DNA from 2 places in the Sphingomonas kaistensis genome. Region 2 is predicted to be linked to the other one. Evidence: predicted binding sites of a transcription regulator. Region 2 holds the regulator's gene; the other holds the start of a gene.
What was found. Region 2 encodes LexA, which represses DNA repair genes until DNA is damaged. Its sites were predicted from a motif close to GTTCCNCNCTTGTTCT; they were not measured.
Positions count from the first base shown of each region.

Region 1: a site for LexA is predicted at 2,589-2,604, ahead of V6R86_RS02290 (ribonucleoside-diphosphate reductase subunit alpha). Genes of this name have one in related genera too.

Region 1 is NZ_CP145607.1:500,803-516,677, forward strand. It holds gene V6R86_RS02275 (TerC family protein) at 1-398, opposite strand, end outside; gene V6R86_RS02280 (DUF2490 domain-containing protein) at 439-1,089, opposite strand; gene V6R86_RS02285 (alpha/beta hydrolase) at 1,496-2,260, opposite strand; gene V6R86_RS02290 (ribonucleoside-diphosphate reductase subunit alpha) at 2,642-4,525, shown strand; gene V6R86_RS02295 (hypothetical protein) at 4,693-4,917, shown strand; gene V6R86_RS02300 (DUF2171 domain-containing protein) at 4,989-5,246, opposite strand; gene V6R86_RS02305 (PepSY domain-containing protein) at 5,341-5,718, shown strand; gene V6R86_RS02310 (ribonucleotide-diphosphate reductase subunit beta) at 5,770-6,822, shown strand; gene V6R86_RS02315 (ATP-binding protein) at 6,828-8,522, shown strand; gene V6R86_RS02320 (hypothetical protein) at 8,784-9,176, shown strand; gene V6R86_RS02325 (hypothetical protein) at 9,332-9,826, shown strand; gene V6R86_RS02330 (hypothetical protein) at 9,963-10,112, shown strand; gene V6R86_RS02335 (hypothetical protein) at 10,109-10,333, shown strand; gene V6R86_RS02340 (hypothetical protein) at 10,404-10,574, opposite strand; gene V6R86_RS02345 (hypothetical protein) at 10,772-10,966, shown strand; gene V6R86_RS02350 (DUF1993 domain-containing protein) at 11,031-11,603, shown strand; gene V6R86_RS02355 (hypothetical protein) at 11,608-11,862, opposite strand; gene pgeF (peptidoglycan editing factor PgeF) at 11,897-12,664, opposite strand; gene V6R86_RS02365 (GNAT family N-acetyltransferase) at 12,661-13,164, opposite strand; gene V6R86_RS02370 (class I SAM-dependent methyltransferase) at 13,161-14,114, opposite strand; gene lgt (prolipoprotein diacylglyceryl transferase) at 14,135-15,007, opposite strand; gene V6R86_RS02380 (class I adenylate-forming enzyme family protein) at 15,080-15,875, shown strand, end outside.
Region 2 is NZ_CP145607.1:1,681,087-1,696,961, forward strand. It holds gene V6R86_RS08225 (hypothetical protein) at 1-482, opposite strand, end outside; gene V6R86_RS08230 (DUF2726 domain-containing protein) at 710-1,453, shown strand; gene V6R86_RS08235 (DUF5654 family protein) at 1,463-1,732, opposite strand; gene V6R86_RS08240 (hypothetical protein) at 1,848-2,489, opposite strand; gene V6R86_RS08245 (AAA family ATPase) at 2,489-3,718, opposite strand; gene uvrA (excinuclease ABC subunit UvrA) at 3,991-6,990, opposite strand; gene V6R86_RS08255 (hypothetical protein) at 7,125-7,283, opposite strand; gene V6R86_RS08260 (PRC-barrel domain-containing protein) at 7,348-7,911, opposite strand; gene lexA (transcriptional repressor LexA) at 8,068-8,727, opposite strand; gene V6R86_RS08270 (aminodeoxychorismate/anthranilate synthase component II) at 8,787-9,359, opposite strand; gene V6R86_RS08275 (peptidylprolyl isomerase) at 9,377-11,326, opposite strand; gene tpiA (triose-phosphate isomerase) at 11,443-12,186, shown strand; gene secG (preprotein translocase subunit SecG) at 12,319-12,681, shown strand; gene V6R86_RS08290 (CTP synthase) at 12,820-14,451, shown strand; gene V6R86_RS08295 (MauE/DoxX family redox-associated membrane protein) at 14,556-15,305, shown strand; gene V6R86_RS08300 (hypothetical protein) at 15,384-15,620, shown strand; gene trxB (thioredoxin-disulfide reductase) at 15,631-15,875, shown strand, end outside.

The DNA.
Region 1 (15,875 bases), 1.2 Mb from region 2:
ATGCCGCGCAGCACGATCACGCCGATGATGCCCCACAGCAAAGCGCGATACTGATATTTCGCCGGAATCGCGAAATAGGTGAAGATCAGGCTGATCACGAAGACGTTGTCGATCGACAGCGCCTTCTCGATGAAGAAGGCGGTGTAATAAGCAATCGTCAGCTCGGTACCCGCCGCCTCGCCCAGTGCCGCGGTCTTCTGGAAATAGACCCAGACGCCGAACAGCAGCGCGATCGAGATATAGAAGGCGGAAAGCTTCAGGCTCTCGCCGATGCCCATTTCCTTGTCTTCCTTGTGCAGGAAGCCAAGGTCGAAGGCGGTCAGGCCGGCGACGATGCCGACGAACGCCAGCCAGAACCACACGGGGGTTCCAAGCCAGACGGTGAACAGGAATTCCATCAGGAGCGGCTCCTAAGCGAGGGGAGCCGCGCCGGGCGGCTCAAAGGTTGAGGGTGAGGTTCAAGGTGGGGGCGTGGCCGACCCGGTCGGGCGCATTCTTGCGGATGCTCTGCTGGCGGGTGTAGCCGACCCCCAGGTCGACCTTGCCGAGGCTCCGCTCGAACCCGACAAAGGTGCGCAGGCCGGTGATCCCGGTGTCCCCGCCGCGGCTGGTCGCGCGCAGCGTCAGGAAGCCTTCGGCGCTGCCGGCAAGCTTCCACCCGCCCTTCTCGTCCGTCAGCGGGATCGCATAGCCAAGCCGCTGGCGAACCCGCCACCCGGTCTTGTCGGCATCGTCGATGAAGCGCTGCTCGATCCGCGTGCGGCCCTTGAGCCCGAACGAGCCGACATCGTAGCTCGCCTGCTGGATCAGCCGGGTTTCCTTCGTGCTGCCTTCCTTGCTGCGATGCAGGCCTACGCTCGCTTTCACGGAGCCGAACTCCTGGCCGAGCCACAGGCGATAGGTCTGGTTGTCGCCGGTCGGATTGCTGCTGCCCCGCGCCCGTTGCTGGGTCTGGAACTGGACAAAGGTGCCGCCCTCGAGCTCCTTGGAGATCGTGCCCTCGAACCAGCCTTCGAGATAATTGTCCTCGGCCAGCGCCGGGCTCGACAGGCTGACGGCAAGCGCCGCGCCAAGCAAACGATAGGTCATGGTTGCTGCATCCCCGGAAAGCGCGCCCCGCCGGCGCGTCTGACCGCGCCTTTGTTACCATGATTTTGCACTTTGATGACAGCGGGCGAGCGGCGGCGGATGCAGGCGGCCGCGCACGCTTCCTCGACGGGTCGGCCATGATGCGATCCTCCTCGTGATCGACAGATGACGGTCGATCGGAGCATCCGCCGCGGGACGGGCCATGGGGACGATGGAGAGATTCGCGCCGGGCCAGTCACATCGGAGGTGTCCGATGCGGTCCGACATCACGCTCCTGACCTGCCACGGGGGCAGGCAGGGGGCGCCAGAGGGGCCCGGTCCGCGAAGGCCAGATACGGCGGCGATCCGCCTTTTTCAAGGTTGCGCGGCAGGGACCATGGCCGGGGTCGCCGCCGCAACGTGGCAGCTACTTCGGCGCGGACGCCGGATCCCACCTCGCCCACAGCCGGTCCGCCACGGCGGCAAGATCGACTTGGTGACCCGCGCCCGGCAGCCGCACCAGTTGGGCCCGTCCCCCGCCCGCTGCCGCCAGCCGCTCGCCCGCCGCGAACGGGACAATCTCGTCGCGGTCGCCGTGAAGCAGCAGGACTGGCGCACGCACCCGGCCGAGCGCGGCCACATTGTCGAACCGGTCGGGAAGCAGTCCGCGGGCCACCGGAGGGGCCATGTCGGCCAGCCGCGCGAAGGTGCCGAGCGTCGCCACTCCGCCAACCTGGTGCCGCCCCGCCATCTCGAGCGCGACCGCTCCGCCAAGGCTGTGCCCGAACACGAACAGCGGTTGCCCGCCCGACAGCCTGCGCGCTTCCGCCATCCACGCCTCGCCATCGCGCAGCAGCCCTTGCTCGGACGGCTTGCCGCCATTCCCGCCATAGCCGCGGTAGGAAGCGACCAGCACGCCGTGCCCGCCGGCCCGCAACGGCTCGGCCCGCGCGGCCCCGACGAGCTGGTTGAACCCGTTGCCATGGAAATAGACCACGAGCGGCCGTCCCGGCCGGGCGGGCCAATAATAGCCGCCGAGGCGAAGCCCATCGGCAGTGACCGCCGCCACCGGCTGCGGCATTTCACCCTTGAACCGGACCGGGGTCGCGGCAATCGGCACCGGCTGGTAGATCCGCTTCCTGATCGTCCCCGTACAACCGGCAAGCAGCGCGGCTGCAACCGTGATTGCCATCAACCCGCCACGTCGACCCATACCCAGCCTCACGCCCCCGTTCGCCGAAGCACAGTGCCTCGGACCGACGGCGATTATGTGGTCTGGCCGCCACGTTATCCACCGCAAATAGCAATCGTCCTGCATTTTCCCGCTTGCGCCTCGCCCCGGCTCAAGACACAAGATGTTGTAGCGGACTTGGGGTTTCGACGCACAAACTTGTGGTTGACGCTGGGGATAACTACATTCCCGGTGAGGGGAGAAGGCGTCCCTGTGGAAAGCGGGGACAACCGTTCGGACCCACTCCAGGCCCTAGCGAATCGCGGGCGATCGGCGTATCCGTCGTTCGTGAACGAAACGGGAACACAGCGCGATCGATTCGGATCGCCAGGAGGAATAAGCATGGACTTCTCGAGCGGCAGCGAGGTCGGCAGCACCGACACCCTCACCCCGGCGGTGGCGGCCAAGAAGGACAGCAAGACGGTCGACGCGCGCCGCTTCTCGGTGACTACCGACACGTCGCGTGATGCGCTCCTCACCGACTTCGGCAAGGAAACGCTGAACGACCGCTATCTCCTCCCCGGGGAAGGCTACCAGGACCTGTTCGCCCGCGTCGCCTCGGCCTATGCCGACGACGAGGCCCACGCCCAGCGCGTCTACGACTATATCTCGCGCCTGTGGTTCATGCCGGCGACCCCCGTGCTGTCCAACGGCGGCACCGGCCGTGGCCTGCCGATCAGCTGCTACCTGAACAGCGTGTCCGACAGCCTCAACGGCATCGTCGACACCTGGAACGAGAATGTCTGGCTCGCTTCCAAGGGCGGCGGCATCGGCACCTATTGGGGCAACGTTCGCGGCATCGGTGAGCCGGTCGGCCTCAACGGCAAGACCAGCGGCATCATTCCGTTCGTCCGCGTCATGGATTCGCTGACCCTTGCCATCAGCCAGGGCTCGCTGCGCCGCGGTTCGGCCGCCTGCTATCTCGACGTCTCGCACCCCGAGATCGAAGAGTTCCTCGAAATCCGCAAGCCGTCGGGCGACTTCAATCGCAAGGCGCTGAACCTCCACCACGGCGTGCTGATCACCGACGAGTTCATGGAATGCGTCCGTGAAGGCAGCGAGTTCACGCTGCGCAGCCCCAAGGACCAGTCCGAACGCGGCAAGGTCGACGCCCGCTCGCTGTTCCAGAAGCTGGTCGAAACCCGCCTCGCGACGGGCGAGCCCTACATCATCTTCATCGACCAGGTGAACCGGTCGATGCCCAAGCATCACCGCGACCTCGGGCTCAAGGTGTCGACCTCGAACCTGTGCTCGGAAATCACCCTTCCGACTGGCAAGGACCACCTTGGCGCCGACCGCACCGCGGTCTGCTGCCTGTCGTCGCTCAACCTCGAGACGTGGGACCAGTGGAACGGCGATAAGCAGTTCATCGAGGACGTCATGCGTTTCCTCGACAACGTCCTGACCGACTATATCGACCGCGCGCCGGACGAGATGGCGCGGGCCAAGTATAGCGCCGAGCGCGAACGCTCGGTCGGCCTCGGCGTGATGGGTTTCCACTCCTTCCTCCAGGCCCGCGGCCTGCCGTTCGAGGGGGCGATGGCCAAGAGCTGGAACCTCAAGATCTTCAAGCACATCAAGGCGCAGGTCGACGAAGCCTCGCTCCACCTCGCGACCGAGCGCGGGCCGTGCCCCGACGCGGCCGACATGGGCGTGATGGAGCGCTTCAGCTGCAAGATGGCGATCGCGCCGACCGCGTCGATCTCGATCATCTGCGGCGGCACCTCGGCCTGCATCGAGCCGATCCCGGCCAACGTCTACACCCACAAGACGCTGTCGGGCTCCTTCTCGATCCGCAATCCGTATCTGGAAAAGCTGCTGATCGAGAAGTCGAAGAATTCGGACGCGGTGTGGAATTCGATCCTCGAGCAGGGCGGCAGCGTCGCTCACCTCGACTTCCTGACCGATGACGAAAAGGCGACCTACAAGACCAGCTTCGAGATCGACCAGCGCTGGCTGATCGAGCTTGCTGCCGATCGCACGCCGTACATCGACCAGGCCACCTCGCTGAACCTGTTCATCCCGGCCGACGTCGACAAGTGGGACCTGATGATGCTCCACTTCCGCGCCTGGGAACTCGGCATCAAGTCGCTCTATTACCTACGCTCGAAGTCGGTGCAGCGCGCCGGGTTCGCCGGCGGGGTCGAAGCCGACAACACCGCCGAAGCCCCCAAGTACGAACTCGCCGCCAGCACCGACTACGACGAATGCTTGGCCTGTCAGTGATCCGATAGCCCTCCCCCGTCGGCGGGGGAGGGGGGCGCCGCTACCCAAGTGATCCCGACCACGCGCTGAACCGGGAGGACAGCTTAAGCCATGCTCAAGATCGTCATTCTCATCGCGCTTGCTGCCGCCGTCTATCTGGTCCTCCGCGGTCGCGGGCGGAGGCTGCCGTGAACATCCTGTTCCTGGTCCTCGGCGGCCTCAGCGCGCTGCTCGGCCTCCTCACCCTGATCGCCGCGCTACGCGGCCGGGTCGGCGAAAGCCGCAAGTCCACCGCCCAGCTCATCGCCGGCATGATGCTGCTCGCCTTCGGGCTGGTGCTCGGCGGCTTCGCGATCGCCTATGCAACGACGGAGCCCTATCCCGAGTTCGCCAACGAAACGGGGGCGGCATGAGCTTCCTCCGCTCAGCCGCCCCCGCATGCGTATCGATGCCGCGCCCTCAGCGGGCCGGCGATGCGACGCGCTTATTCCTCGATAAAGGTCTGCGCGTTGGCGGCGGTCGCCGACAGGCGGACCTGGTCGCCCTCGACTTCGGCGACGAGGCCGGTCGAGATGAAATGGTGATGCCCGGCATGCGCGCCCTCGGCACCCTCGATCTCGGCGCCGCTGTCCTTCTTGGTCAGCTTGATCCGGTCGCCTTCGACCTTGTCGACCGTGCCGACATGAACGCCGTCGGCGCCGATGACTTCCATATGCTCGCGAATCTGGCTGGTGTCGGTCATGCGAATGCTCCTGTCTTGGGGGATGAACTGACCGCTGAACGCCCGTCCTCAAGTTTCGATGCACAACCGTTCCGGTCGCGCGAAGGGCCTGCCCATGCGTAAGTGGCATCGCTGGCTGAGCGTACTGTTCGGCGCCCTCATCCTGTTCATCGCGGTTACCGGACTGATGAGCCATGTCGCCGCGCTGGTCGCCGACGGGCAGCCCGCCCCGGTCGCCGCCGCGCCGGCCGGGTTCGTCTGCCCCGAGACCATGACCTGCCGCCCCAAGCCCGCGCCCGACGGCGCCCGCGCGTGGGTCGGGTTCCTGCACCATCTCCACTCGGGCGAAGAGTTCGGACCAGTCGGCACCGCGTTGGCCATGCTGTCCGGCACCGCGCTCATTTTCTTCGCTTTTTCAGGGCTTTGGCTGTATATCCAGATGTTCCGCGGACGCGCCGGCTCGCCCAAGCGCGGCGGCAGGTTCTTCTGGTGACCCGGCCCTTGCCCACCCACTTTCGTTTCACATCATCCGGGAGGTAAATCGATGCCCCTTCTCCAAGCCAACAAGGCCTACAAGCCCTTCGAATATCCCTGGGCGTTCGAATTCTGGAAGCGCCAGCAGCAGATCCACTGGATGCCCGAAGAAGTGCCGCTGGGCGAAGACTGCCGCGACTGGGCGCAGAAGCTCACCCCGCACGAGCGTAACCTGCTGACCCAGATCTTCCGCTTCTTCACACAGGCCGACGTCGAGGTGCAGGACTGCTACCACGACAAATACGGCTCGGTGTTCAAGCCGACCGAGATCAAGATGATGCTGACCGCGTTCAGCAACATGGAAACGGTACACATCGCGGCGTATTCGCACCTGCTCGACACGATCGGCATGCCCGAAAGCGAATATAGCGCCTTCCTCCAGTACAAGGAGATGAAGGACAAGCACGACTATCTCAACACCTTCGGGGTAGACACCGACGCCGACATTGCCAAGACGCTCGCCATGTTCGGCGCCTTTACCGAAGGGCTGCAGCTGTTCGCCTCTTTCGCGATGCTGATGAACTTCCCGCGCTTCAACAAGATGAAGGGCATGGGCCAGATCGTCAGCTGGTCGGTCCGCGACGAAAGCCTCCACTGCGAGGGCATCATCAAGCTGTTCCACGCCTTCGTGAAAGAGCGCGACTGCCTGACCGCGGACGTCAAGGATTCGATCATCGACCAGTGTCAGAAGACCGTCCGCCTCGAGGACGCGTTCATCGACCTCGCGTTCGAGCAAGGCCCGGTCGAGGGCATGACCGCCAAGTCGATCAAGAAATACGTCCGCTACATCGCCGACTGGCGCCTCGGGCAACTCGGGTTCCAGCCGATCTACATGGTCGACGAGCACCCCCTCCCCTGGCTCGCCCCGCTGCTGAACGGCGTCGAGCACGCCAACTTCTTCGAGCAGCGCGCGACGGAGTATTCGAAGGCCGCGACCAAGGGCGACTGGAACAGCGTGTGGGATAATTTCGACCGCCGGCAGAAGGCTAAGGTCGCGAATGATGCGCCGGCGGCGGAAGCTGAGGGCGGGTTGTTCGATAGCGCGACGGTGGCGGCGGAGTAACCAGCGTGAAGAAAGTTGCTTTCCTTCAGCCCGATCCTGAACAGATTAGGCATCAAATCAGGGGAATTCTCGATAGCTATAGTCATGATTGGGACTTGCTTGCTGAGCTTGCGCAGAATGCGGTCGACGCGATCGCGCGGGAGCGTCCGGTCAAAGGTCATGTCTCGCTGACAGTTGATGCGCCGAACCGGGAGATTTCGATAAGCGATAACGGCACCGGCATCGATCCTGCCGCGCTCGGTCGGCTCCTTGGCCCGTTCGGGTCAGACAAGATGCGAGATCCGGCCCAGATTGGTCAGAAGGGCGTCGGGCTGACTTTTGTCATCTTCAGCTCAAGTCGCTTTGAAATCGTAACTCATCACGAGGGTGGCTCAAGCAAGGCCGTGGTGACTGGCGCTCGTTCGTGGGTCGATTTGGAAGATGATCAGGAACTACTTGTCGAAGTTGAAGACCTTCAGCCAAGCGCAAAAGGTATCACGATCCGAATGAAGGTGGCGGACGAGAGTCACCCTTTGTGCACCTTGAGCCACGCAGAACTCGAATATCTAATCAGGACACGCACTGCCCTCGGCAACACGGCCCATATCTGGGGTGGATCGGCGAACTGCGATCTCGCTCTTACCCATACGAACCTCTCCGGCGAGTTACGATCTGTAGAGATTGAATGTGAGTATATGCTACCAACTTCTGGGTTGGCGCCACATGACTCGATAAGCATCCCTGACTTTCAGACGTGGCTTTCTGAGAAGGACAGGGAAGACGTTGAGAAACGACGCAAACTAAAGGACAAGGTTGTTGTTACATCCGGTAAAGTGATTCAAGCCGGTCGAACACTGAACTATTGGGCGTGTTTCGTTCCGAATCGATCCATTTGGCAGCAGCTGTCTGCTCGGGTGGGATTGGGACAAAGTGAAGACGGCAAGGAGGAGGAAACCGATAGCGAATACCGCTTCTACGGTGGTCTAGTTACATCGACAAAAGGCATGCCCACTGGTATCTCGTTGGAGCTTAAGCCTAGAGGATCAGCCGGCTACATCCCAAACTTCTTCATTATCATTGAAGATCCATCTTTAAGCTTTGATATCGGTCGAAAGGCAATACAAGGTCGGCAGCAAGGCATGCTGCGTGAGATTGCATACACGCAGTTCAGAGAGTTCATAGCGTTAGCTTCCAAGTACATCGGCGGCTCAATTGGCGATGCTCCTTCTCCTTACGATCGTGAAGAGATCATAGAGGAGATTAAAAGCCTTCCCGATCTTAGCTCGAGCGTTTCGAAGTTTGTGAAAAGACCTAACCAGCAAGAAGCAACCATCGCCGCAATGTTCTATGAACAACTCGGCAAGGGCAACCTTAACAACTTTGAGCCTTATATAAGTGGCTACCGCGGCAAGTACGATCTCTATGGACGCCTAGAGAAGAAGTCATTTTCAGTTGAGTTTAAATTCTCTCTTATGGGTCTTTTCAAAGACTTCTCTGACGAAAGAAAATTGTTTAGCGAGATCGATGTTGTTGTCTTGTGGGATATCGTTGAGCAGGATTGGAAGGAAGTCGTCAGGAGAGGCTTAGAGCTTCAGAAAGTCCAGGCAGGAGGCTTAGGGCAGGTGGAGACGCGTTTTCCCGTTGTTCACTACCGCTTGTATATCGACGGCTCCAAGCCGATCGAGATATTGTGTATGCGTCGGATGCTCCTTCCGGAGTAACACAATCGTCACCGCCCTTTCGGCTCCGCATAGCTGTCCACTCTTCTCACCGGCCGTTCGTGCCAGTTGATGTTCGCCGCCTATAACGTCGGGAAGGAGAACAGGCTTGAGTAAGGCAGGTTGCTATCGATCCAGCGCGCTAGGATCTGCCAGTAGCCGGGCTCCTGGTGCGCAAGCCAGAAGACCAGGCTGCCACGCAGCCGGTTGCGCCGTCTCGTCACCCCCGGACTTGATCCGGGGTGACGCTTCTCTTCTATTGCGATGACGCCGCCGCTGCCACCTATCATCGAGCGCCTTGCACATCGGCTCTACGGCTCACCCATCGTTCGCAATTCGGCCAGAGGCGAGCTTGTCGAGGAAATCGTGGCCACCGCCCTTGAGCCCAAGTGGCAACTCACCGGCGATTGGGGCGAGTGCGACCTTGAGCACCCTTCCGGTCAGCGCATCCAGGTCAAGCAATCCGCCGCTCGTCAGAGCTGGCACAGTCTCGGCGACCGGCCCAGCCGAGGCCATTTCAGCACGGCATACAAGACCGGCCGTTACGCGGATGACGGAAGCTGGACTGCCGAGCGCAGTCGTAACGCCGACATCTTCATCTTCGCCTGGCACCCGGTTACGGACCACACCGCCGATCACCGCGACGCCAATCAATAGCGCTTCTTCGTCCTCGCCGAGACGGCGCTGCCCGCGCAGGCCAGTCTATCGCTAGCCACCCTCAGAGGCTACGCCAACGAGATCTCCTACGGCGAATTGCGCGAGGCCATACTCAGCCTAACTCGATCTCAACCCAATGCTGCCATTCTCGGAATATGTCAGTCGAACTGCAGCTAAGCCTCGCTCTTCCCGATGCGCATAAGCGCGCCATCGACGAATTGAACCGCTGGCGGGGACATTGCATCGAGGCATTCGCTCGGCTGGAAGAAGCCGCAACGCAAACCATAGATTGCCACCCGCTTCCTGCCGGCATGAAGCGTCCTTCCGTTTTTGGTGAACGGATCAGGGTGCTTAAGGCCTTGCTCGCAGAGCAAAGTGACAAGCGTGCGCACGGCCTGAAAGCCGATCTCGACAAAATGGAAGATGACCTCGCATGGCGAAACAGGATCGTTCATGCCGCTGGCTCGGTCTATATTGACAGGAAAGGCACTTGGCTCTGGGCCTATCGCTTTCAGCCAAGCAAAGCAGGCGCCCCCTTGGATCGCGGAATGCTTGATCAGAAAGAGGGACAAGCCATCGAAACGCGCCTTTCGTCCATGGTGCGAAGTCTGACCACTCGTCTGGAGCCTCTGCGCACGCCGCAAGCGTAAGGCGCTTGGCGGCCAGCCATTAGGGAAAGCACCCCATCCGTGCTATGCCCCACGCATCGCACGGATCGGCCTCGTAAGCCCGTGCGGCTAAGAGACTCCCCCGCGCTCTTGCTTACCGGCAATGGAGCTGCCTCACATGGATATGAATTACCTTTACTGGCGCCGCGGCGTTTCGCTCGCTCGCGCCCGCGCGGCGACGTGCGGCGCGTCGGCGCAGGCGCATCTCGACCTGTTCGAAGCTTATGGCCACCGCATCAGCGCGCGCCGCGCGGCGGTGAATTCATGAGCCGGGTGCTGTTTCTCAAGCTCCCGGAGCAGGACGTGATCGCCAAGTGCGACGCGGCCGATGTCGGCATTTCCGCGCTCGAAACGCTGCCCGACGGCGGCACTCGCCTGGTCTGCCGCAGCAGCGCGGGCGCGGCGCTGATGACGACCAAGTTCAAGGGCAAGCTGATCGCGCAGGACGCCCGCCGCGAGCGTTTTCGCCCGGCCTTTTCGCGCGCCTGATCGCGCCAAGGCTGAACGCCTGCGGGCCGGAACACGCTTCGATAAGCGAGCGATTACGGCCCGGGGCGGTTCAGTCCCCCTTGTCGCCCTGGTTGCGCGGCTTCCTGGTCTCGGCATGATGCCGCACGTCCTGCGCCAGCGAACGGCTGACCTCCACGCTTTCCTTGAACCGTCCTTGCTCGTCGCGGCGGACGTAGCGCTTGTCCACGCCGGTATCGATGAGCTCGCGTTCGTTCGACATGGTCCCCGCCTCCGTCGTTGATTCCAAAGGCAGAATCGATGACGCGGCAAATGGTTCATCGCTTCGCGCCTAGTATCCGTCCCCCTGATTTTGACTCGCAACCGTCATAAACCTGGGCTAAACAAAGGGTAGTATCGGTAAATCCACTAGCGCGCCGGTGCATGAGAGACGACGAGCTCCCCGCTACGAACAAGGGGATGAATATGTCTTCCCAGGACACCGCTTATTATCGCAAACGCATCGCCGACGAGCATGCTCGTGCCGCCGAAGCGCCGACGCCCGAAATCGCCGCGGTGCATGAAAAGCTCGCGCATCTTTATCAGTCGCTGACCGAGCGGCTGGAACGGTCGCAGGCCGATCAGGACGTCGAGCCCTCGCACGACGTCGCCTGACGCGCCGGGGCGGCCACGCCCTTCGCCCTTGCCGCCGCGGCCCTCGTCGCCGCATAGCGCGGCCATGACCCTGACCCAGCTGCTCGTCCCCACCCTCGTCAATCAGCTCGGCGCCCTGTCGGGCTGGCTGACCAAGGGCGAGGCCCACGCCGCCGCCTACGGCAACGATCCCGAAGCGCTGCTCGCCGTTCGCCTCGCGGTGGACATGTTCCCGCTCCACTCGCAGGTCCGCATCGCCGCCTTTCAGGCCCGCGAGGCCGTTCACCGCCTTCGGGGCGAGGACACCCCGGCAGAGACCACCGCGCTCCGTACCCACGCCGCGACCCGGCAGGAGGATACCGGCACGCTGGCCGAGATGCAGGCGCTGCTCGCCGACACCCTCGCTTTTCTGGACGCCGTCGCCCAGGACGCGTTCGACGCTGCCGCCGACCGCCCGATCGCGCATGCGCTGCCGATGGGCATGGTGTTCGACATGACTGGCTTCACCTTCGTGCGCGACTGGGCGCTGCCGCAGGTCGGCTTTCACACCGGCATGGCCTACGCCCTCCTGCGCAGCGCGGGCGTGCCGCTCGGCAAGCAGGATTACGTGCCGTATCTGTTCGCCTATCTGCGCCCCGGGACGATGCCCGGCGGCTGAGCGGTCACTTTACCGTGATGACGTAATCCGCGGGGGTCCAACCGGCCCAGTGCGCGGCGGCGAGCAGGATGACCATCACCGCCAGCGCGACAGCCGAAATGCCGATCCCCATCACCCATGCCTCGCGCTCGCGGATATCGGCGGCGCTGAGCTTCTTTTCGGGCGGCGGCGGCGGCGCGCGGCGGATGCGCGACCCGACCTTGCGCGGTCCCGCGGCAAGATCGACGGCCTGTTTCCGAACGGGAAGGGGCTGAGCCATGGCGCCACCCTAGCGCCAAGCCCTTGCCGAGAAGTTAGCGGGTGGGTGGCAAACCGATCAGGCTGATCTGCCGGCCGTAAGTCGGCTCTTCCTTGTGCGTCGCCCGGCGAAAGGAATAGAAATCCTCCTCCCGCGCATAGGTGTCGAGCCCCAGCGCTTCGACCTGCCGCAACCCTGCAGCGGCGAGCCGGTGCAGAAGGTAAGCGGGCAGGTCGAAATGCGGGCGTCCGGCCGGCCCATCGACGAAGAAGCGCTCGGCTTGCGGATCGGCGGCGAGGAACGGCTCGGGAAAAGCGAGATCGACCTCGTAGGATGCCCGCGCGATGGTCGGGCCGATGGCGGCGGCAATTCGGCCCCGCTCCGCGCCCAATTCCTCCATCGCCGCAATCGTCGCTTCGGCCACCCCGCTTAGCGCGCCGCGCCATCCGGCATGCGCCGCCCCCACGACCCCCGCCTCACGGTCGGCGAACAGCAAGGGCGCGCAGTCGGCGGTGAGGATGCCGAGCAGGATGCCCGGCCGATCGGTCACCAGCGCGTCGGCGTGGGGGCGCTCATCGTCCGACCAGTCCCCGGCTTCGAGCACCTCGATTCCATGGACCTGATAAGGCGAGACGATGTTTGCGCCCGGCAGCACGGCGTCGGCCGCGCGGCGGCGGTTTTCGTCGATCAGCGCGCGGTCGTCGCCGCTGCCCCGGCCGCAATTGAGGCTGGCCATCGCCCCTTCGCTCACCCCGCCGGCGCGGCCGAGAAAGCCGTGTGGAAGATCGGTCAGGCTGCGCGCCCGCCACACCGGAACGCTCATAGCCTCGTCTCCCACACCCGGTCTTCGTCGGCCTGATTGCCGACCATGAAATGCACCGGCCCCCGATCCTCGAAACCAAAGCGGCGGTAGAATGCCTGCGCCCGCCAGTTCTCGCTCCACACCGACAACGCCATCCGCTCCGCGCCGCGGCGACGCGCTTGCCCAAGCGCCCAGTCCATCAGGGCGGGCGCCACGCCGGTACCGTGCGCCTGCTTCAGCAGGTAAAGCTGCTTCAGTTCGATCACCGCACCCGGCTCGACGTGCGGCAGCTTGTTGGGGCCGAGCTTTGCATAGCCGACCACCGCGCCGTCGGTTTCGCCGACCGCGAAGGCGTAAGCCGGATCGGCGAACTCGGCCGCCCAAGCCTCAGGCGTGAAGCCGTGCAGAAACGCCTTCAAGTCCGCCGGATCATAGAGATGCGCAAAGGTGTCGCAGAAGCTGGTGCGGAAGACGCGGTCGATGGCGGGAAGGTCGGCGGCGGTGGCGGGGCGAATGGTCATAGCCCGGCCGGCCTAGGCCAGTCGGGCGCGTGAATGGCAAGCACCTTGAACAGGCTGCCCATCTGGTCGGGTCGGCACAATCGCGCCCGCGCCGCCTCGATCTCGCCGGCCCGATCGGGCGACGCATTGGCCAGTGCCCGCGCCCGCGCCTGGATGCCGAGCCGTTCGAGCCACGCACCCTGCTCCGCCGGTCCGGCGACGAACGCGCCCGCCTCCCGCGCAAGCTCGCCCACGCGCTGGAAGTCGACATGGCTGGTGAGATCGTTCTCGCCGGGGTCCGCCAGCACCGGCGCAAAGCGATGCCCGCGCACCGCTTGCAGCGTGTCACCCGGCGCGCTGCGCTCATGACCGTAATCGATCACCAGTGCGACGCCGCCGAGCGGCACCAGGCCCTCGGCCAGCGCCCGCACCGCTTCGTCGCGCGAAGGTGAACTCTCGACGATCTCCCCATCGCGATCGAAGGCAAGTCCGTCGCCGATCCACTCAACGTGCCGCTCGACCCCGCCGACATGCTGGCGGATCGGCAGCGCATCGAGAAATTCGTTGGCGACCACAAGCAGCGGGCCATCGCAGGGCAGATCGCCGATGTGATCGTGATGCGTGACCTCGCCGAGCAGCGCCGCTTGCGCCGCGCGAAGGGTCGGGCTGATTTCGACCAGATGCACCGGCGGCGTCAGCCCGGCCGAGCGCATCACCCGCAGCGCGTCGCGCGCCAGCGTGCCCCGCCCCGGCCCAAGTTCGACATAGCGCACATTCGCCGGCGCTCCGGCTCGCCGCCACACGTCGGTCAACGCCGCGCCGACCAGCTCGCCGAACATCTGGCTGATCTCGGGCGCGGTGGTGAAGTCGCCCGCGGCGCCCAAGGGGTCGCGGGTCGCATAATAATAAGCGTTGCAGGCGTCCATATAGGCCTCGACGCTCAGCGGCCCGTCGCTGCGCAGCCGCTCCATCAAGGCCCGCGCGAAGGGCGTCAGGCGACGCTCTCCTGCCCGGCGATGCTTTCCACCCGCTGCCGCCGTCCCTTGGCGGTCGCCATCAGATAGAGGCCGCCAAGGATCATCGGGACGCACAGCCACTGGCCCATGTGAAGCCCGGTCGCCGCCGCAAATTCGCGCAGGTGATTGTCGGGCTCACGGATGAATTCCACCCCGAACCGGAACACGCCGTAGAAGAACAGAAACGCCCCGACGAGCATCCCCGGCTGGTATCGCGCGCGGGTCCGCCAGAACATGACGGCGAGAATGGCAAACAAGGCGATGCCTTCCAGCGCGGCTTCGTAGAGCTGGCTCGGATGCCGCGGCGGGCCCAGCGTCACCACGCCCGCAATCACTTCGGGAAAGCGGACCGCCCACGGCACATTGGTCGGGGCGCCCCACAATTCGGCGTTGACGAAATTCGCCAGCCGCCCGGTAAACAAGCCGATCGGCACGACGCAGGCGACATAATCGTGGATCCGAAGCCATTGCAGCTTCTCTTTCCACGCGAGGTAAATGATCCCGACACTGGTCCCCAGCACGCCGCCGTGGAAGCTCATGCCGCCGTCCCACAGCTTGATGATTTCCAGCGGGTTCTCGAAATAGAATTCGGGCCGGTAGAACAGCACATAGCCCAGCCGCCCGCCGAGGATCACGCCCAGGGAGGCATAGAAGACGAGGTCGTCGGCATGGCGCCGGGCCATCGGGGCGCCGGGCTGCGCGATCAGCTTGAGCATGTACCAGTAGCCGAGGAAGATGCCGGCGAGGTAGGCGAGGCTGTACCACCTCAGCTCGAAGAAGCCGAGGTTGAGCGCGACGGGGTCGAGCCCTAGGCTCGTGAAGTCGATCGCCGCCACCATCAAGTTCATTACTGGTCTTTCCTCTTGGACCCGAGGTCTCATAAGGAGGAGCCAAGCAAAGGCCAAGGAGACGCGTGACCCATGCCGACCGAGCTCGACCAACGCTATGACGCGGTGCTGGCGGCCGTCACCGGGCCGGGGGGACGGATCGTCGTCGGGGAGGATGGCGAGGGCCGCCGCATCGTCGCCAATTTCCCGCCGACCATGCCGGCCTTCTTCAAGACCTTTTGCGCGCTGAACGGCGCGGTGGAAGCGGTCATCACCGGCGAGGAACGGCTGACCTTCGCCGATCTCGACCGCATCTCGGACGATCTCGCCCGCGCACTGGTTGCCCGCCACGGCATCGCCAAGGGCGACCGGGTCGGCATCGCCATGCGCAATTGCCCCAGCTGGATCGTCGCGCATATGGCGATCCTCAAGGCAGGCGGCATTTCGACCCTGCTCAACGGCTGGTGGCAAAGCGCGGAGATGAGCCATGCGCTCGACCTCACCGAGCCAAAGCTGATCATCGCCGACGAACCGCGCGCCAAGCGCATCGCCGCCGCCTGCGGCCCGTGGCCGATGATCGCCTTGCCGATCGAGCGTCCGATCGCCGAGGCGCTGGCGCCGCTGACCGGTGGCGCGATCAGCGAGGCAGAGCTTCCGGCGATTGCGCCAGAGGACGATGCCACCCTCCTGTTCACTTCGGGCTCGACCGGCGGGGCCAAGGGCGCGCTGTCGACCCACATGGCGGTGGCGCAGGGTGTCTACACCTATGCAACCAGCATCATGTGCCTGCTCGGCATCATGCAAAGCATGGGCACTCCGCCCAAGAACCCGCCCAAGACATTGCTCAACGTGCCGCTGTTCCATGTCACGGGCGAGGTGCCGGTGCTGC
Region 2 (15,875 bases):
GCGGCGACCCGGCTCATCGCAGCTTCGAAGGCGGCGGCGAAGGCGGGGGCGCGGGGGAGCAGGCGATAGACCGAGCGGCGCGACATGCCGACCGCGCGGGCGGCGGCGAGGATGCTGCCGCGTTCCTCCAGCAGCTCGAGAAAGAGGATGCGGCGGTTGGCGGTCCAGCCGTCGATGCGGACGTCGGCGGGAACCTCGGCGCGGACGTGGTCGAGGGCGGGATCGTCGTCGTCCTCGAACACGTGCACCGCCTCGGCGCGGCGCTCATGCTGATCGCGCAGCCGCTGGTCGGCATCGCGCTCGGCGGCTTGGCGGCGCAGATTGGTGTGGCGATCGCGCGGCTGCGGACCGCGGTGGGCGCCGCCCTTCTTAAGCAGGTCGGCGAGCCGGCCCTGGATCGCAAAGGCGAGGGCGAACTCCTCCTCGCTTTCGCAGCTGTTGAAGGTGGGGTCGAAGAGGCGGTCGATGCAGTGCTTGTCCATCGACCAGGGTAGGGCAGTTGGGATCCTACTAGTCAAGCCGCGCAGCGCCGAGCGCAGCTGAGCGGTTGCGCGAGCAACCGGGAAGCAGTGCGAAGAGCCGCGAAGCCGGCCGGCCAGCGGGTCGGCACCGCCGAACCCGTCTGACGTCACGGGATTCACTCCCGTGACGGTCCCTTCTTCTTGCTCCCGATCAACTTTTGCATAACCTTGCCGTGGCAGGAGGGCGTATGAGCAATCCCTACATGGACATGCTGGCGTCAGGTGCCGGCCAAGCCATTCCGCATCTCGTTCCGCTGGTCGTGTTTGCCGTTGTCAGTGTGGCGGCCTTTGCCGCGCTCAATCGCGCCTTCGGGACGAAGAAGCGGCGCGGTCGCGGCAAATGGCGCCCAAAGGGCGAGTGGAACCAGCGCCCGCGCAAAGGCGCGCCGCCGGGATGGCGCGGGCCGTGGCCGGGGGCGCAGGGGCTCGGATCGGCCGAGCCGGCGCCGCCGATCGCGCGGGGCGTGCCCGATGCCGCCGAGCAATTGCGGATCGTCATGGCGTCCGAATTTCGCCCCAAGCGCCTGCTCAACAAGGGCGAGGAAAAGGTGCTGGCGGCGCTGGAACCGATCGTCGCCAAGCTGGAGCCGGGCTGGCGGGTGTGGACGCAGGTGAGCCTGGGCGAAGTTCTGGACGGCGGCACGGTCGAGGCGTTCAACACGATCAACGCCAAGCGGGTCGATTCCCTGCTGGTCGACGCCGATCAGCGCCCGCGGATGGCGATCGAATATCAGGGGCAGGGGCACCACCAGGGCGCGGCGGCCGCCCGCGACGCGGTCAAGAAGGAAGCGCTGCGGCGGGCGGGCGTCGGCTATGGCGAGGTGTTCGCGGGCGACGGCCCGGCGGAGCTTGCACAGGTGGTGGCGCGGGTGATGGCGGGGGCCGGGGTGGAGCGGACGTTTGGGGTGAGGCAGAGCGCGGGGCAGAGCTGAGCGGGACGCTCAGCCCTTCGCTTCACGACTGAACGCCGCATCCCCGCCAACGCGGGCGGCGAGCTTGCCGAGCCAAACCAGCACCGCGACGGCGCTGACGGTGGCGATGATCGCATAGGTGTAGAGGCCGGCGAGGCTGTCCCCGAGGCCAAGGTAGGCGAGCGTCGCCTTGATCACCTCATTCCACTCCAGCGCCGCGACCAACCCGAGTGAGGCGGAGGCGAGGCCGAAATCTGCGTGGGGCGCGTGTATATCGACATCCCTGCGAGAGCAAAGCAACGAGTGACTGTGAATCCGAAGAAGCTTCTTGAGGACCCCTAACGGCTACGATAGCTTCTTGGATCCGAGTTGTCGTCGAAGACTATCATCGGCGTATCGGGCGAGCAATTGAAGGTCAAGCCGCAACGTTCTTTAGGTCTTGGAGGAATATAGTGAGACTTTCAGCTTCTCCGAAATCCTCAGACAGCCTGCGCTTTTTTAAAAGACGACTTGCCTTCATGTATGATCGGGCGTCTTTGGAAAGTCGAAAGCCAGATTTCCGATTTAGTTCTCTGTTCAGCCTTTCAGCGCAACCCTTAGTGCGCCGTACGTCAAAAAGTAACAGAAGAAGCCAGCACTCCGTAGAATGTACGGCGATCGCAAAGATCAACTTGTGCGCATGTTCGGCGAGTATTGCGGGATCGATCTTGCTCCGAAGGATCGTTTTTGCGTCCTCTACCAACTCAGCAGTTGGACGATCCGCCCCACCTTCAGTAAGGGCTAACCCAAAGCGCTCATGATCGCCGCAATCGGTATCAACGTGTATGATCACATAATCATTCGTAGAAACTGCATCAAGCATCCGTAGATTACAGTACTCGAACACTAATTCCCATCCGCCATGAGCAGCGGTATTCGTGTCAGTCGCGTCGCGAATTGGCTGAAGAAAGTTCACGCTCACATCGTCTGAATATTTATCGGCACAAGACCCTTGTACTATCGCATCAAGGACAATTTGATCTGTTATGCCTTCACTAATTATCGCGAACGTGGGCATTAGAAACTCTTCGGCAATCCGCCAATTGTACCACGTAGGAATAGTTCCGACAATCGGGTTGGAAATCCCTCGGGCATCGATTTCTGAAATCTTCTTACCTTGGTCCGTCCCTTCAGATCGCGACTGACGATAAACAACCTCTGCTGAGAGTCATTCAAGTCTAAACCATCGAGTACGGCTGGATTGTGAGTGGTCAATATGACCTGCTTGCGATTACGCTTGGCTAAGGACGCGAGCTTTTTCGTCATTTGTTCACACAGTTTAGGATTAAGTGAAGCATCTATATTATCCACGGCAAACACCTTAGGCGTTAGATCAGTAGACAACAGAGCGAAGTAGAAGGCCACATACAAGAAGCCCTCATTAGCACTCCTTTGATCAATCGAGCGAATCTGGCTATCGATAAAGCAGTCAACGATGCTCAAGTCGGCTCGGCTTCCATCATAAACGACGGTAAGATCGTCGAACCAGCTCAACATACGAAGGGCGTCGCGTATTGCCTTAAAAGACTTTGGCTGCTCGGTCTGCAAGACCTGCAGAAGCTTAAGAAGACCTTCTCCATTCACGCCGAGAGGCTCAATCTGCCCCTCTTTTTGAAACTCGCGCAAAGCCGAGTTTTCAGGCGAATAGATAACGAAATCCGCGATTGATGTAGAAGTGCTTCTCAGATCGAACCGGAAATCCTCTCTCAATGGGATACGTACGGGGGTAAAATCTTTATCAGGTTGTCTTCCGTCAGAATTCTCTAGAATTTCTACAGCTGTTCGCAATTGCTCGGAGAGCTCTTTGGCAAACGAAATCCTCTCTTCGGCGGGAAGTTTGGACATATAAGTCTCAAACATTCTCGAGAAACTACCAAGAACTTCCTTGGAGCGGCCCGGCGTGATATTAACGTGACTAGTCCAACTTGAGTAAGGCTTGTTGTCATTGCTAAGCGTGTATGAGAAAGTGGCGCCGTCGTGAGTCCGTAGCGTAGTGACAATGGGTCGGTTCTCGTTGGTTCCGTCAAAAGCTGATCGCATCAGCTGCGGTGACGTGACCCGAATTCCTCGTGAGGCAAGAAACTCATTATCTAACTTCCCAGCATCTGCTGCACCAGTTAGTGCCAAAGCCTCTAAGATGTTACTCTTGCCTGCGCCGTTCTCTCCGATGAACACATTGAACCGACCAAGCTGTAAGGTCAGCTCTTCGATGGATTTGTAGTTCTTGATCCTGAATTCACGGAGCACGAGAGTTTTCACCTGGTTATTTGTGCGGCATACCTACCCACAAGCCGCAAACTAGACTGAAATGCACAAGCTCAAAACAGGGGCAAGCGCAACGAGTCTGGGGCTAGGGAGATGCTCATAGCGTGATTAGCGTAACATAAAGTAGTGCTAACTACGAAGCCGTTTGCCAAGCACGATCTGTAGCGCATCGTCTGGCAACCAACGCGATCACCTAGGCTTGGAATCGACGATGTCGGAGCATGGTAGAAGACTCCTGGAGAAGCTCCACCTAGTTATGCGACGGCACTTTTCTCAACCTTCCGCTGCTTCGTCCTTGCCGGCTTGCCCTGAGCACTCTCCAAAACCGGAACCATCCGCTCGAGCAGCGGCTTGAGGTACTGGCCGGTGTACGACCGTTCCTCCTTCACCACCTGCTCGGGCGTGCCCACCGCGACGATCTCGCCGCCCTTGACGCCGCCTTCGGGGCCCAGGTCGATGATCCAGTCGGCGGTCTTGATGACGTCGAGGTTGTGTTCGATCACGACCACGGTGTTGCCCTGCTCGACCAGGGCGTGGAGGACTTCGAGGAGCTTGCGGACGTCTTCGAAGTGGAGGCCGGTGGTGGGCTCGTCGAGGATGTAGAGGGTGTTGCCGGTGGCGCGGCGGGAGAGTTCCTTGGCGAGCTTGACCCGCTGCGCTTCGCCGCCCGAGAGGGTCGTCGCTTGCTGGCCGACCTTGATGTAGCCGAGGCCGACTTCGGCCAGCATCGCCATCTTGTCGCGGATGCCGGGGACGGCCTTGAAGAACTCCACCGCGTCCTCGACCGTCATGTCGAGCACGTCGGCGATGCTCTTGCCCTTGTGGAGGACTTCGAGCGTTTCGCGGTTGTAGCGCTTGCCGTGGCAGACGTCGCAGGTGACGTAGACGTCGGGGAGGAAGTGCATCTCGATCTTGAGCAGGCCGTCGCCGGTGCAGGCTTCGCAGCGGCCGCCCTTGACGTTGAAGGAGAAGCGCCCGGGTTTGTAGCCGCGTTCTTTCGATTCCGGGAGGCCGGCGAACCAGTCGCGGATCTGGGTGAAAGCGCCGGTGTAGGTGGCGGGGTTGGAGCGCGGGGTGCGGCCGATCGGCGACTGGTCGATGTCGATGACCTTGTCGAGCCGGTCGAGGCCGGTGACCTTGTCGTGCTTGCCGGCGAGGATGCGGGCGCCGTTCAGGTGGCGTGCGGCGGCGGCGTAAAGGGTGTCGATGGTGAAACTCGATTTGCCCGAGCCGGAGACGCCGGTGATGCAGGTGAAGGTGCCGAGCGGCACGCTGGTGGTGACGCCGGTGAGGTTGTTTTCGCGCGCGTTGTGGACGGTGAGCTTTTTGCCCGAGCCTTTGCGGCGTTTGGCGGGCAGGGGGATCGAGCGGCGGCCGGAGAGATAGTCGGCGGTGAGGCTGCCTTCCTGTTTCATCAGGTCTTCAAGGCTGCCCGAATGAAGCACTTCGCCCCCGTGAACGCCGGCGCCGGGCCCCATGTCGATCACATGGTCGGCGGCGCGGATCGCGTCTTCGTCATGCTCGACCACCAGCACGGTGTTGCCGAGTGATTTGAGGCGCTGGAGGGTTTCGAGGAGGCGGTCGTTGTCCTTCTGGTGAAGGCCGATCGAGGGCTCGTCGAGGACGTAGAGGACGCCGGAAAGGCCGCTGCCGATCTGGCTGGCGAGGCGGATGCGCTGGCTTTCGCCGCCGGACAGGGTGCCCGAGGTGCGGTCGAGGTGGAGATAGTCGAGCCCGACATTGTGGAGGAAGCCCAGGCGCTCGTTGATCTCCTTCAGGATCGCGCGGGCGATTTCCTGGTGCTGGGGCGTCAATTTGGGTTCGAGCGCGCCGAACCAGGCATAGGCGTCGGCGACCGAGCGGCGGACGGCGATCGAGATGTCCTCGCCGGCGATCTTCACCGCGCGGGCTTCGGGCTTGAGGCGGGCGCCGTGGCAGGTTTCGCAGGCGTGGGCGGCCTGGTAGCGCGAGAGCTCTTCCTTCATCCACGCGGATTCGGTCTGGGCGAGGCGGCGGTTCAAATTGCCGATGACGCCTTCGAAGGCTTTCTTGACCTCGTAGCTCTTGCGGCCGTCGACGAAGCGCAGGGTGATCGCCTTGCCGCCGGTGCCGTGGAGGATCGCGCGGCTGTGTTCGGGATCGAGGTCCTTCCACGGGGTCTGGAGGTCGAAGCCGTAATGCTTCGCCAGGCTGCCGAGCACCTGCATGTAGTAGGGTGAGGGCGGGTTGCTCTTGGCCCACGGCACGACCGCGCCCTTGGCGAGGCTGAGGTCGTGGTTGGGGACGACGAGGTCCTCGTCGAACTCCATTCGCTCGCCAAGGCCGTCGCAGGCCGGGCAGGCGCCTTGCGGTGCGTTGAAGGAGAAGAGGCGCGGCTCGATCTCGGCGATGGTGAAGCCGGAGACGGGGCAGGCGAATTTTTCGGAGAAACAGATGCGGCCCGGGGGCGCGTTGGTGGCGAGGACAGCGCGGGTCGCGGCCTTTTCCAGCACTTCGGCGACGCCGGTGCGCTCGGTGCCCGCAGGCTCGGAAGCGGGGTCGGCGGGGTCGAGATAAGCGAGGCCGTCGGCGAGCTTCAACGCGGTCTCAAAGCTGTCGGCGAGGCGGGTCTGGATGCCGTCGCGCACCACGATGCGGTCGACCACCACCTCGATGTCATGCTTGTACTTCTTGTCGAGGGCGGGCGCCTCGTCGATCTCGTAAAAGGTGCCGTCGACGCGAACGCGGGTGAAGCCGGCGCGCTGCCATTCGAGCAGTTCCTTGCGATACTCGCCCTTGCGGCCGCGGACGACAGGGGCGAGCAGGTAGTGGCGGCTGCCTTCGGGCAAGGCCATCACCCGGTCGACCATTTGCGAGATTTGCTGGGCCTGGATCGGAAGCCCGGTGGCGGGCGAATAAGGGATACCGACGCGCGCCCACAGCAGGCGCATGTAATCGTAGATCTCGGTCACGGTGGCGACCGTCGAGCGAGGGTTGCGGCTGGTGGTCTTCTGTTCGATCGAGATGGCGGGCGAGAGGCCGTCGATATGCTCGACATCCGGCTTCTGCATCATCTCGAGGAACTGACGGGCATAGGCCGACAGGCTCTCGACGTAGCGGCGCTGTCCCTCGGCATAGATGGTGTCGAAGGCGAGCGAGGATTTGCCCGAGCCGGAGAGGCCGGTGATCACCGTCAACTGGTCGCGCGGGATCGAGACGTCCACGCCTTTGAGATTATGTTCGCGCGCGCCCTTGACGGTGATGTGAGTCAGCATGGAGGAGGTTTGTTCCGTTTTCGTTCTGGAAGCAAGCGCAAGGCGCTGGCGATAGGGCGAAATGGGAACGAGGGCCGCTCAGGGCAAGGCGGGTCGGTGTGGTTCGTATTGGCCTACAGCCTTAGATCAAATCCTTAATCGATCTGAGCTTTTACATCTTTGCGTTTGGCTCGCCTGACGCTGGCGGGGTCGCCAAACGGGAAACCAGGTTTCTTGCCCTGGAAGATCTCGGCGTCCGCGATTTGCGTGCGCAGGACGTTCGAATTGTCGCCGTAGAATAGCTTGCTGGTCACACCCACCCCCTGGCCCGGCCCCGCCGACCCTAGCGGGGCTGGCGGGGTGGGCAAGGTGGGGGGCTTAGCGGCGGACGCGGCCGGCGCGGTCGAGATCGCGGCCGTGCTCGCGGTCGCGGCGGCGGTTTTCGATGGTGTAGGCGACGTCGTCGGACGTGAAGTCGACGCGATAGCCGCCGCGGCGTTCGTCATAGCGCAGTTCTTCCCAGCGGACGGGGACCACTTCCTCGTCGAGGCCGAGGAAGCCGGTGGCATGGCTGAGGACGGCATAGCGGACCTGGCCGCGGACCTTGTCGATCATCAGTGCCTTGACGGTGCCGAGTCGGCGGTCGTCGCGGCCGTAGACGGGGGTGCCTTCGACCTTGCTCGAGGCGATGAGGTCGGGGGTTTCGTCGTAAGGGATGCCGCGGCGGGCGCGGTGGTCGTCGTCGCGGGCGATGCGCGTGTTGTCGCGGCGGCTGTCGAGGGTGTCGCGATCGTCACGGTAGCGGTCGGACGGGCCGCGGTCGTCGCGGCCGCCGCGGAAGAAGCCGCGACCCCAGCTGCGCGAGCGATCACGGTCGCGGTCGTAGCGGTCGTCGAGGGCGCGATCCTGGGAATTGTCGTCGGAAAAGCGGTCGTAGGCCATGGCTGGTGTCCTCCTGCGAAATGGGTACGCAGGAATAAAGCGGCACGGTGGGAAGGCGTTCCGCCGGTCAGCGGCGGATTGAGGCAGATCGGCGAAAGGAAACCGATGAGGCCAGCGCGTTAGGACTGAGGTCCCGGCCTGCGCCGGGACGACGGCTTAATGGTAACGGCGGATGAGGCCGGCGAGCTTGCCCTGGATCTTGACCCGGCGCGGGTCGTAGCGCTGCGGTTCGTGGGCGCGGTTGGCGGGGTCGAGGCGGACCATCTGGCCTTCGCGGCGGAAGGTCTTGAGCGTGGCTTCGGCGTCGTCGATCAGGGCGACGATGATCTCCCCCTCGCGCGCGGTGTCGGACTTGCGGATCAGGACATAGTCGCCATCGAGGATGCCCTCGTCGACCATCGAGTCCCCCGACACTTCCAGCGCATAATGTTCGCCCGGGCCGAGCAGGGCGGCGGGGACGGGAAAGCTGTCCTGGCCCTGCAGCGCCTCGATCGGGGTGCCGGCGGCGATACAGCCGGCGAGCGGCAGGTCGATGGTATCGTTGGCGGGAACCACGGCGCGCGGCTGCGGCGCGGCGGTCGGGGCGGGGGCCGACCCTTGGGTGTCGGGCAGGCGCACCACTTCCAGCGCGCGGGCGCGGTTGGGGAGGCGGCGGATGAACTGGCGTTCTTCGAGCGCGGAGATCAGGCGGTGGACCCCCGACTTGCTCTTGAGGTCGAGCGCTTCACGCATTTCGTCGAAACTGGGGCTGATGCCCGACGCCTTGAGCTGCTGGTCGATGTAGGTGAGCAGTTCGCGTTGTTTGACGGTGAGCATGGTTCACGAGGCCCTGTAGTGAACAGACGGGGAACGAGTAAGGAACGGATGCGGGGGTGTCAAGCGGGGGCGTGAGCGAGGCGCAGGAAGTTCGCCAGAAGCGCAAGGCCGTGCTCGCTGGCGATGCTTTCGGGGTGGAACTGGATGCCGTGAAGAGGGGCGGTACGGTGGGCGAGGGCCTGGACGGTGCCGTCACTGCCGTGGGCGGTCACGTGGAGGCTGTCGGGCACGTCGTTCGCCACGAGGCTGTGATAGCGGGCCATGGTGAGCGGAGAGGGGAGGCCCTCGAACAAACCGCTGCCGTCGTGCGTGATGCGGTCGGTCTTGCCGTGCATCGGCTCGGCCCGGGCAATCGCTGCGCCGGCGGCGAGTGCGATCGCTTGGTGGCCGAGGCAGACGCCGAGCAGGGGCTTTGCGGTCTCGATGCAAGCGGCGGCGAGCGCGACCGAGATGCCGGCGTCGGCGGGGTGGCCGGGACCGGGGCTGATCAGCAGCGGGCCGTCGTGGGCGAGCGCTTGCGTGACGGTGAGCGTGTCGGCCTGCGCCACCGTCACGGTCGCTCCTAGCTGGCGAAGGTAGTCGACCAGCGTGAAGGTGAAGCTGTCGTGATTGTCGACGACAAGGAGGTGCACGTCACTCCGGCGCCCCATTACTCCGCTTGGGCGCCGCCGCCGAGGATGCGGCTGCGGGCGGCGCGGATCGCGTCCTCATTACGGGAGACCCCAAGCTCCTTCTGCGCGGCGGCGAGCCATTGCAGCGCCAGTTCCTCGCCCGCGCTGCGCTGGAGGTTGGTGACTTCACCGGCGATCAGCTGCGGGTTGGAGGCGGCGTTGCCCGGCACCACCCGGTCGAGTTTGACGAGGTAAATGCCCGAGGGGCCCGCGGCGCGCTGCGCCTTGCCCGGCGCAAGGGTGAACAGGATGCGAAGCGGCGGGGGGACGTCCTGGCCCTGTTGCGCAAACTGGGCGAGAGCGCCGCGGCGCAGCTCGACCGCTTCGGGGGGCTTGACCCCGGAGACACCGGCGGCCGCGACCGCTTCGGCCAGCGAGCGGCCCTGGGCGACCTGCTGGAGGATGGCGGATGCGGCCGCATTGGCGCGGTCCTGCGCGCGCTTGGCGATGAAGTCGGTGCGGACCTGGTCCTGGATGCGGGCCAGCGGGGCCGGGGCGGCGGGGATCACTTCGGCGACGTCGACCAGCACATAGCCGCCGTCGTTGGGGAGCGGTTCGACCACCGGCTCGTCATCCGCGCCGATGTCGAAGCTGGCGCCCGGAACGGCGGCATATTCGGGCGGAAGCTTGAAGTCGGGCTGGTCGAAGGCAGCACCGGCGCGGGTCAGCGCGGGGGTGACGAGCACCGGCAGCCGGTTCGCAGTCGCGACCTCTTCGAAGGTGCGGCCGTCGGCGAGGCTGTCCTCGATCTTGCCGACAAGGTCGGCGATGGCGTTCTTGCGCTTTTCGGCGGTCAGCTGGGCGGCGATTTCGGCGCGGGCATCGGCGAGGCTGCGGCCGGCGGCGGTCTGGATGCTTTCGACCTTGATCACGTCGAAGCCGGTCGAGGACTGGACCGGGCCGACCACGGTTCCGGCGGGCGCGGAGAAGACCTGCGCGGCGACGGCTTCACCGGCGCGGGTGACGAGTTCGGCGCGGGTCACCGGGCCGACACTGACGTCGGCGGCGGAGAAACCGGCGGGCGCGGCGGCGGCGGCAAAAGTTCCGCCAGCCTTGGCGCGCTGGGCGATGGCGGCGACCGCCGCCTGGTCGGGCAGGGTCGCGCGGCTGATCACGCGCTTCTCGGCCCCGCCGAAGGTCGCCTGGTTCTGCTGGTAATAAGCCGCGATTTCCCCATCGGTCGCGGCGACATTGCCAAGCTGATCGTTGGTGATGCGGGCGAGGCGGAAGGTGCGGCGTTCGGGCACCGTGTAGCGCGCGACGTTCTGGCGGTAGAAGGTCTGGAGCTCGGCCGTGGTCGGTGCGGCGCCGCCGGTGAAGGCCGCGAAGGGCAGCAGCGCGAGGCTGCCGCTGCGCTGTTCGAGCGAGGCGTCGGCATAGGGCCGCGCGATGCCCGGCGCGATGCGGACGCTGGCGGCGACGGGGGTGATGATGAGGCGCTGGAGAAGGCTGGTTTCAATCTCGCGGCGGACCTGCGCGTCGGTCAGGCGCTCCTGCGCGAGAAAGGCGCGATAGGCTTGTTCACTGAAGCGGCCGTCGAGCCCGCGTACGCCCGGGATCTTCACGATCTCGGCGTCAACCAGCTTCTTGGACACGGTGAAGCCATGCTTGCGGGCGTAGGCCCACAAGGTGCGTTCCTGGATCAGCGCGTTGACGATGGCGTCGAAGTCGCCGGCGAGATCGGCATAGGTCGCCTGCGGGTTCTGCTGGCGGACCTGCGCCAGCCGGCGCTGCATGGCCGTGTCGAGATCCGCCGCAGTCAGTTCCGCATCGCCGACCTTGGCCAGCGTGTTCTGCGGCAGGGAGCCGCCGCCCTGACTGAGGTTGGAAATGTCCGCAATCGCGAAGCTCGCCAGGATCAGCAGCAGGAACAGGACAAGGATGCCGGTCCCGACTTTGGACTTCGACAGGCGGCGGAAGGTCTTCATGGGTCGGCTGTGATCCTGTGGAACGGGTTGCACGGCGCTTTAGGGGCGGCGCCGCCTTCCTTCAAGCAGACGGCCTTGCTAGGCGCGCGGTTGAGCGAAACTGAACGGGAACGGGCATGATCAAGCTGATCGCGGGCAATTGGAAGATGCATGGCACGGCCGACAGCCTGGCCGAGATCGAGGCGGTGGCCACCTTTGCCGAGAAATATGCCGGGGCGGTGGATGTCGCCTTGTGTGTGCCGGCGACGCTGATCCACCGGGCGGCGGACACGGTGCCGGGCTTCGCAATCGGGGCGCAGGACATGCATCATAACGACAAGGGCGCGCACACCGGCGATATCTCGGCGGCGATGCTGCACGACGCCGGGGCGAGCCTGGTGATCGTCGGGCACAGCGAGCGGCGCGAGGCCCATCGCGAAGAAGATGCCGCGGTGCGGGCCAAGGCCGAGGCGGGGCTCGCCGCCGGGCTTCAGGTGATCCTGTGCGTCGGTGAAAGCCTCGAGGTGCGCGAGGCCGGACGCGAGATCGAGGTCGTGGCGGCGCAGGTCGATGCGTCGTTGCCGCAGGGCGAGGTCGATCCGGCTCGGCTGGCGGTGGCGTATGAGCCGATTTGGGCGATCGGCACGGGCAAGGTCGCGAGCACCGGCGATATCGAAGCGATGCACGCGGCCATCCGGCAGCGGCTGGTCGCGGCTTACGGCGAGGCGGGGGCGGCCGTGCGTATCCTGTATGGCGGGTCGGTCAAGGCGGACAATGCGGCCGAGATCTTCGCGGTGCCGGAGGTCGGCGGCGCGCTCGTCGGGGGGGCGAGCCTCAAGGCCGCGGACTTCCTGCCGATCGTCGAGGCGGGGGCTGCTTAGCCTTTCTCCGTTTGCCCTGAGCGAAGTCAAAGAGCGCCCGCGCGAGCGTGCTTCGACTTCGCTCAGCACGAACGAGCCTGTGGATTCCGTGCCGCATTGAAGTCTGGCAGCAGCGCCGCTAAGTGGCCGCCCATGTTCACCTTCCTGCTTATTGTCGAGGCGATCGTTGCGATCGCGCTGTGCACCGTCATCCTGCTGCAGCGCTCCGAGGGCGGCGGGCTGGGCGTCGGCGGGTCGTCGGCGGGGTTCATGACCGCGCGCGGCGCGGCCGATTTCCTGAGCCGCGCGACGGCCTGGCTGGGCGGGGCGTTCATCATCCTGTGCATCGCACTGGCGGCGCTGGCCGGAACGCGCAGCGACGGCGTGTCGGTCGATGCCGCGATCGCCAATGCCCCGATCCAGGCTCCGGTGCAGCAGGCCCCGGGTACGGCGCCGGCCACCAATCCGGCTGTTCCGGCTCCGGCCGACAACGGCGCGGTGCCGCTGGCTCAGTAAGAATTGCGTCGTCCCGGCGAAGGCCGGGACCTCGTTCGATCAAGTGCTTTTCCGCCTAAGGTCCCGGCCTGCGCCGGGACGACGGACACGTTTTTGCGCTTGCTTCCTCCCCACTCTCATCCCTAAGGCTCGACTCCCATGGCGCGGTTTGTTTTCGTTACCGGCGGCGTGGTCTCCAGCCTCGGCAAAGGTCTTCTTTCGGCTAGTCTTGCAGCCTGTCTGCAGGCGCGCGGCTACAAGTGCCGTATTCGCAAGTTCGACCCCTATCTGAACGTCGATCCGGGGACGATGAGCCCCTATCAGCATGGCGAAGTCTATGTGACCGACGACGGGGCGGAGAGCGATCTCGACCTCGGTCATTACGAGCGCTTCACCGGTGTGTCGGCGCGGCAGTCGGACAATGTCACCACCGGGCGCATCTACCGCGACATCATCGCCCGCGAACGGCGCGGCGATTATCTGGGCGCGACGGTCCAGGTCATCCCGCACGTCACCAACGCGATCAAGGAGTTCGCGCTGGCCGATACCGACGACCTCGATTTCGTAATCTGCGAAATCGGCGGCACGGTCGGCGATATCGAGAGCCTGCCGTTCATCGAAGCCATCCGGCAGCTGCGCAACGACCTTGGCCGGGGCAATACGGTCAGCGTGCACACGACGCTGGTGCCGTGGATCAAGGTCGCGGGCGAGCTCAAGACCAAGCCGACCCAGCACAGCGTGCGCGAGATCGCGAGCCTTGGCGTGCAGCCTGATGTGCTGTTGTGCCGCTGCGAAATGCCGATTCCCGAGGCCGAGCGGGCCAAGATCGCGCAATTCTGCAACGTGCCCAAGAGCGCGGTGATCCAGGCGCTCGACGCGCGGTCGATCTACGACGTCCCGCTGCAATATCACCGCGAAGGCCTCGACGACGAGGTGTTGAAGGCGTTCGGGCTGCCGACCGACCCGCGCCCGGATCTCAGCCGCTGGGAGCAGGTGATGGACGCGGTCGATCACCCCGAAGGCGAGGTGACGATCGGCGTGGTCGGCAAATATGTCGGCTTGCCGGATGCGTACAAATCGCTGCGCGAGGCGCTGGTCCACGGCGGCATCGCCAATCGGGTCAAGGTCAACATCAAGTGGGTCGACGCCGAGCTATTCGAGAAGCCCGATGGCGACACGATCAGCGAGCTGGAGCCGATGCACGCGATCCTGGTGCCCGGCGGCTTCGGTGAGCGTGGGACCGAGGGCAAGATCGCGTCCGTCCGCTTTGCCAAGGAGCGCAAGGTGCCGTTTTTCGGCATCTGCCTCGGCATGCAGATGGCCTGCATCGAGGGCGCGCGGGCGGCGGGGGTCGAGGGCGCTTCCTCGACCGAGTTCGGCGATACGACCGAGCCGGTGGTCGGCATGATCACCGAATGGATGAGCGAAGAAGGCTTGCAGGAGCGCCGCGCCGGGGGTGACCTTGGCGGGACGATGCGGCTTGGCGCGTATGACGCGACGCTGGGCGGCAATAGCCATGTCGCGGCGATCTACGGCAAGACCCAGATCACCGAGCGGCACCGCCATCGTTACGAGGTCAATTCGCATTACAAGGCCGATCTCGAGAAGAGCGGGCTCGTGTTCAGTGGCATGTCGCCCGACGGTCGCCTGCCCGAAATCGTCGAGCGGCCGGACCATCCGTGGTTCGTGGGCGTGCAGTTCCACCCCGAATACAAGAGCCGCCCGTTCGACCCGCATCCCCTGTTCGCAAGCTTCATTGCGGCGGCGGTGAAGCAAAGCAGGTTGGTCTGATTGGTGCGTCGTCCCGGCGGAGGCCGGGACCTGTGGGGTCTGGCGCCTTTGCCGCCTGAGGTCCCGGCCTTCGCCGGGACGACGGGGCACACTATATGAGGCGCATGAACGCCCCCGCCTCGACGAAACGCCGCGCAACGCTGGTTCGGATGGTCATGCCCGAGCATGTCTGCCCGTTCGGACTGAAAGCGCTGCATCTCTTGAAAAGCCGCGGCTACGAGGTCGAGGACCGGCATCTCACCACCCGCGAGGAGACCGACGCCTTCAAAGCCGAAACGGGCGTGAAGACCACCCCGCAGGTGTTCATCGATGGACAGCGGATCGGCGGGCACGACGATCTGCGGCGGTTCCTCGGGCTTCGCGTCGCCGAACCGGGCGAGACCAGCTATCGCCCGGTTGCCGCCCTGTTCGGGATGACCGCCGCGATGGCGTTGGCACTGAGTTTCGCGATGTTCGGCACGCCGCTGACGGTGATGGCCGGCGAATGGTTCATCGCCTTGTCGATGTGTGTGCTGGCGCTGCTGAAGCTGCAGGACATCTCCAAATTCTCCTCCATGTTCCTGAATTACGACCTGCTGGCGCGGCGGTGGGTGCCTTATGCGAGCCTGTATCCATGGCTGGAGGGGCTGGCGGGCGTGCTGATGCTGTCGGGGGCGGCGATGTGGCTGTCGGTGCCGATCGCGCTCGTCATCGGCGGGATCGGTGCGGTGTCGGTGTTCAAGGCGGTGTATGTCGACAAGCGTGAGCTAAAATGCGCCTGCGTCGGCGGGTCGTCCAACGTGCCCCTGGGCTTCGTGTCGCTGACCGAGAATGTGATGATGGTGGCGATGGCGGTGTGGATGCTGGCCAAGTGAGCGCTCGCGTCGGCCTGCGCGCGATCGGCCGCCCCTGATCCGCTTTCGCAGGGGCGCGGCCCCTGCTAGTGGCGGGGCATGATTCACCTCATTCTCGCCGCTGCGCTGGCCGCCGCTCCCGCGCCTGTTTCCGCTCCTGCCCAAGGCCATTCCGGCCATCACGAAGGCATGAAGCACGAGGGGCCCTGCTGCCCCAAGGACGGCAAGCCGATGGATTGCTGCAAGGACAAGCCGATGCCCTGCTGCGAGAAAAAGGCCGAGGCGCAGGCGCCGGCCGCCGCCGAGGGGCATGGCGCTCACGAGCATGATCACTAAGTAGACGGCCATGAGCGAGACCATTCACAGCCGCCTGATCGTACTGGGCTCGGGCCCGGCCGGCCTGACCGCCGCGATCTATGCCGCCCGCGCCGGGCTGCAGCCGATCGTCATTCAGGGCATCCAGCCCGGCGGCCAGCTGACGACGACCACCGATGTCGAGAATTATCCCGGCTTCCGCGACGTGGTGCAGGGCCCGTGGCTGATGGAAGAGATGCAGGCGCAAGCCGAGCATGTCGGCACGCGGATGGTGTG